Linked DNA regions of Formosa agariphila KMM 3901. The protein of the gene in region 2 interacts with the protein of the main gene of each other region in a pairwise test. Links are inferred from orthologs where the notes say so. Each region holds a gene or a part of one and is shown on either strand. Other genes may lie near its edges.

Region 1 (3,044 bases), 650 kb from region 2 along the record:
CATAAAAATAAATTCTATTTTGACACTAAGCTTAACAAGCTTATAAACGTAACTAATTATGCCGATTAAAGACTCCGAATTAATTTTAAATCCAGATGGAAGTGTTTACCATTTAAATTTAAAACCAGAACATCTTGCACCAACAGTTATACTTGTTGGAGATCAAGACCGTGTAAGTAAAATAACCAAACATTTTGATACGGTTGAACATTCTATTCAAAAAAGAGAGTTTAAAACTGAAACTGGAACTTATAATGGCAAGCGTATAAGTGTTGTGTCTACAGGAATTGGTTGCGATAATATAGACATTGTTTTAAACGAATTAGACGCTCTTGTAAATATCGATTTTAAAACGCGAACCATTAAAAAAGATATTACCACTTTAAATATTATTCGTATTGGTACATCCGGTTCACTTCAAAAAGAAATCCCTGTAGATTCTTTTGCTATAAGTACAGATGGATTAGATTTTTCTGGAATGCTTCACTTTTATAATATAGAAGCTTTTAGAAGTTTCCCTTTTGAAGATGCTTTCGTGGTGCATACCCAATGGAATGCTAATAAAGCGTTACCTGTCTTAATATCCAATAATAAAACATTAGAAAAAGTGTTTTCTTCAGACCAAACTAAACTTGGTGTTACGGCTACAGCAAGTGGATTTTACGGTCCTCAAGGACGTGTTTTACGACTTTCAACTCAAGACCCAGATTTAAACGATAAAATTCACACCTTTAATTTTGAAGGCAAAAAAATTGTGAATTTTGAAATGGAAACAGCAGCCATATATGGTTTATCTGCATTATTAGGTCATAATGCACTATCGCTTAATGCCATAATTGCTAACCGCGCTACTGGAGAATTTAGTAATAATCCAGGTAAATTGGTAGAAGATTTAATCACCTATGCTTTAGGTAAAATTTTAAAATTATAAAACCTAATTACTGTCACTATTTATGGTTTTTATATAAATAGCGGCAGAAAATTATATAATTTTTAATTATTTTAAAGTTAATTATACATTACACAATATTAATGTTAAATTAAAGTATAATAATTTGTTAAGATCAAAACTTATTATTAAGTTTATTACCACCGACCTAACCAAATTAAATTATGCTAATCACCGTTTCAATTATTATAGCATTGCTTGTTGCTATTAATGTTTTACTATTGATTTTTAGTTGTAATAAAATTTCAGACTACAAAATTGATGAAAACAAACGTATTCAAATGGTAATAGAAACAACTACCAAGCAATCTCAACAGTCTTATTACGCTGCAACAGGGAGTTAGTTTCACTAAAATGTTTATTACTAAACCAATATCCTCGATTTGCACTTAATGGTGAAGGATGCCCAGAAATAAGTATAAAATGCTTATCGGTATCTATTATTTTCGATTTTTTTTTAGCATAACCACCCCACAATAAAAACACAATCCCCTTTGTATTCAAACTGATTTGTGAAATTACATTATCGGTGAATTGCTCCCAACCCTTTTTTTGATGACTTCCTGCTTCATGAGCTCTAACAGTTAAAGTAGCATTCAACAATAACACACCTTGTTTTGCCCAACGTTCTAAATTTCCGCTAGTCGGGTAATCAATTCCTAAATCGGTTTCAATTTCTTTAAATATATTTTTTAGCGATGGAGGATGTGGTACACCATCAGCTACAGAAAAGCTCAATCCATTCGCTTGCCCTGGCCCATGATAAGGATCCTGACCCAAAATAACAACTTTTAAATTTTTGAATTCACAAGTATTAAACGCATTAAAAATGTCTTGTTCTGGCGGATAACATGTATTTGTTTCGTATTCAGATTCCACATAATTCCATAACCCTTTAAAGTAAGGTTTATTAAATTCTGATTCTAAAAACGAGGACCAATCCGAATTTATATTTTTTATCATAATACTTGCTCTTAAAGCTCAAATTTAAAAATAGTATTATCTTTCCACTTATAAATTGAAAAAAAAATGTCTTTTATGAAAGCCATTAAATTCCCTAGCGCGATTACCGTTTTACTACTAATTGCTGCAGTTGTTGCTTTATTAACCTATATAATTCCTGCTGGTAAATATGATAGGTTAACATATAATAAAGAATTAGATACGTTCTCTCAAGAAAAAGAAACTAAAACTGTGGTATTAGCAGCAACTCAGGAAACTTTAGATCAATTCAATATTAAAATTCCGATTGAAAAATTTAAGGACGGTGATATCTGGAAACCTATAGGCATCCCAAATACTTATCATACTTTAAAATCTCAACCCCAGGGCATAACCGCTTTTATTCAATCGCCAATAAAAGGAATTATGGAAGCTATCGATGTGATTCTCTTTGTGCTTATTATTGGTGGGTTTATAGGCATTATGAATTTTAGTGGTGCTTTTGAAGCTGGAATTTCTTCGCTTGCCAAGACATTACATGGACGGGAATACATTTTAATTATAGTTATTACTTTTTTAATAGCAATTGGAGGTACAACTTTTGGTTTAGCTGAAGAGACTATTGCCTTCTACCCTATTTTAATTCCAGTATTCTTGGCTGCAAAATACGACGCTATGGTCGCCTTAGCCTCTATTTATATTGGTTCGTGTATTGGAACATTAGCATCTACCGTAAATCCGTTTTGTACTATCATTGCTTCAGATGCTGCAGGAATTAATTGGACTACCGGATTAACAACACGTTTAATTGTGTTTTTTCTAGGTTTAATTATTTGCTTAGTATACATTATTCGTTACGGACAAAAAGTGAAGTTGGATCCATCTAAATCTATTATTTTCGAACAAAAACAAGCTATTGAAAGTCAGTTTCCATTAACTAATTTAGACTCAGCTTTAACTTTAACTGCTAAATATAAATTCATCTTAATTGTTTTTATGATGTGTTTTGTAGTTATGATATATGGTGTTTCGCAATTAGATTGGTGGTTTTTAGAAATGACAACTGTATTTTTAATTGGCGCAATCCTTATTGGTATTATAGCACGAATTAAAGAGACTACTTTTGTAGATACCTTTATAAAAGGTGCAAATG
Region 2 (2,909 bases):
CTAAAACTAAAACTCGTAGTATTTTCGAGAATAATATCTTGTGCTAAGCCCGATTTAATAATTTCACCTTGCTTCATCACATACATGGTGTTGCAAATTTTACTAAGCTCTTCAATAATATGAGAAGAAATTAGAATGGCTAACTGTTCCTTTTCAGCTAAATCGATAATTAATTTTCTCAAGGCTGAAATCCCTAATGGGTCTAATCCAGAGAACGGCTCGTCTAGAACCAAACATTTGGGATTATTAAGCAATGCTATGGAAATACCTAAACGTTGCTTCATTCCCATTGAAAAATTCCGAACTGGATCTGTTCTATCTATAGGTAAACCAACTTGTAATAATCGGTTTAGAATATCGCCTTTAGATACTTTTAAACCTTGAATTTTACAGAATAAATTCAGATTATCGTAGGCGTTTAAATACTCGTAAAGGGCAGGTTTTTCAATAATTCCGCCAATAGGCTTTATACCTTGGGCTTCTAAATTAACCGTACCTGAATTCGGTTTTACCAATCCCAAAATAATTTTAAAGAGCGTTGTTTTTCCAGCGCCGTTAGCACCTAATACACCACAGATTTCTCCTGCTTTACACTGAATGCTTACAGATTTTAAAACTTGTAATTTTCCGTACGATTTACATAAATCTGTTGCCGATAATATCATGAAGTTAATTCGGGTTGAAGTTTCTTAAAGTCGAATTTTGCCGTATACGACCGTTCTAGAAAAGTACGCGACCAAAATGCTTTTCTAATTAAAAACAAAGGATCTTTTACCATGAAATAAGGCACATAATGAAACCATTTTACACCGTGTTCTTCATAATAATTTGCAACCTTTTCTTTAATTCCTAATTCGCTTGCTGCCACTAGAGCGGCTTCACGTTGGCATTTTGAAACGATATAATTTGCGGCTATACGTTTTCTAAACCCGTATTCGAAAAACTGATCTTTTGCTCGTTTATAATTCTGATAACGCGACCAGCCATCCATAATCACTAAAAAAATATGAACGAAAGAGAACAGGAAACACCAAATCCAAAAGCCTTGAATCCATATATTACTTTGTAAAAAGGATGCTTTTAATTGTATCCAATAAATCCAAGATTCTAATATAAATAGAAAAAGAGAATAATATAACAGTTTACCTACCCTAAAGTAAGAAACAAATGCACTAGGCTGTTTTGGTAAACTCAGCAATTCCATAGAAGCAAATTAAATAAATCTTTAAAAAGATTCAAACTTTAAAAGTGATTAAAAAACAAAAGCCTGTAAAAAATTACAGGCTTCTCTATATATTATAACAATATTGAATTAAAATTGTTCTCTTCCAGAAAAATGGAATGCACTTTCAATAGCAGCATTTTCATCGCTATCGCTACCGTGAACAGCATTTTCACCGATTGAAGCAGCAAATAACTTACGAATTGTTCCTTCTGCAGCTTCAGCAGGGTTTGTAGAACCAATAAGCGTTCTAAAATCTTCAACAGCATTTTCTTTTTCTAAGATTGCAGCAATGATTGGTCCACGTGTCATGAATTCAACTAAATCTGCGAAGAAAGGTCTCTCGTTATGAATTGCATAAAATTCTTGAGCGTCTGCAGTTGTCATTTGCGTTAATTTTAATGCAACGATTCTAAATCCTGAAGCGTTGATTTTTTCTAAAATTGCGCCAATGTGTCCGTTTTCAACCGCATCTGGCTTAAGCATGGTAAATGTTCTATTTGTTGCCATTTGTATTTTTAAATTTAGGCCAAAAGTAATGTATTTCTTAGAAAATACCATATAATCACATATTAAAAAATTGTATCTTCGCCTCTTATGACAACATCAGAAATCAACCAAATACAAGCGCTTTTAAGTACGCCTAAACAGATTATTATAGTACCACACAAAAATCCAGATGGCGATGCTATGGGCTCTACCCTAGCATTATACCATTATCTAAAAGGATTTAATCACGATGCTCTAGTTATGGCTCCTAACGATTATCCCGACTTTTTAAAGTGGTTACCAGGAGATGAAACGGTTTTAAAGTATGAATCTGAAACCGAACGTTGCGAAATTTTATTACAAAAAGCAGATCTTATTTTTACCCTAGACTTTAATGCGTTACACCGTGTTGGAGATATGGGAGATAAAATTGGTACAAGTGAAGCTATTAAAATTATGATAGATCACCACCAGCAACCAGACAACTATGCGAAGTTTATGTTTTCTGATGTACGTATGAGTTCTACATGCGAAATGGTCTACCGCTTTATCGAGATGCTAGCTCATGAAAACAGAGTTACAGCAGATATAGCAACCTGTTTATATACGGGAATCATGACAGACACCGGCTCGTTTAGATTTGCTTCTACAACAAGTAAAACCCACTATATTATTGGAAAGTTAATGGAACACGGTGCTAAAAATGCCGAAATTCATAATGCGATTTACGACACCAATAGTTATGCAAGACTACAACTTTTAGGTTGTGCTTTAAAAAATTTAAAAGTAATTCCTGAATTACGAACAGCCTATATTACATTATCTCAGGACGAATTAAATCAATTTGATTTTAAAAAAGGAGATACTGAAGGCTTTGTAAACTATGGACTTTCTTTAAATAATATTATTTTTGCAGCCATTTTTATTGAACACAAGAAAGAAAACATCATTAAAATATCTTTAAGATCTAAAGGCGATTTTTCTGTTAATGAATTTTCTAGACAGTATTTTGAAGGTGGCGGACACACCAATGCAGCAGGCGGTAAAAGTGATTTAAGTTTAGATGAAACCATTGAGAAATTTATTAGTATCTTACCAAGCCATAAAAATGAACTAACCTCATGATAAAACTAGGTTTATGTTGTTTGGTAATTTTCAGTATTATAAGCTGCAAGTCCCCAGAAGCCAGACGACCAAT

What was found.
Region 1: the proteins of BN863_RS05395 (region 2) and BN863_RS08395 interact in binary tests that used the Escherichia coli proteins (3 or more experiments, as listed by UniProt). The link is inferred for Formosa agariphila KMM 3901 from one-to-one orthologs.

Annotation. Positions count from the first base shown.
Region 1 is NZ_HG315671.1:1,934,588-1,937,631, forward strand. What follows is about bases 80-3,044. They hold BN863_RS08395 (uracil-DNA glycosylase), read right to left. Parts: upstream 1,913-3,044; coding sequence 1,247-1,912; downstream 80-1,246. Other genes in these bases: BN863_RS08390 (nucleoside phosphorylase), read left to right, coding at 80-931; BN863_RS08400 (YfcC family protein), read left to right, coding at 1,988-3,044. Also shown: BN863_RS08385 (hypothetical protein), read left to right, coding at 1-69; more of BN863_RS08390, read left to right, coding at 59-79. UniProt on the Escherichia coli protein: Excises uracil residues from the DNA which can arise as a result of misincorporation of dUMP residues by DNA polymerase or due to deamination of cytosine.
Region 2 is NZ_HG315671.1:1,288,187-1,291,095, reverse strand. Bases 23-2,852 are described here. They hold BN863_RS05395 (nucleoside-diphosphate kinase), read right to left. Parts: upstream 1,733-2,852; coding sequence 1,313-1,732; downstream 23-1,312. Other genes in these bases: gldI (gliding motility-associated peptidyl-prolyl isomerase GldI), read left to right, coding at 2,833-2,852; BN863_RS05390 (DHH family phosphoesterase), read left to right, coding at 1,820-2,836; BN863_RS05400 (hypothetical protein), read right to left, coding at 662-1,204; BN863_RS05405 (ABC transporter ATP-binding protein), read right to left, coding at 23-665. Also shown: more of BN863_RS05405, read right to left, coding at 1-22; more of gldI, read left to right, coding at 2,853-2,909. UniProt on the Escherichia coli protein: Major role in the synthesis of nucleoside triphosphates other than ATP. The ATP gamma phosphate is transferred to the NDP beta phosphate via a ping-pong mechanism, using a phosphorylated active-site intermediate.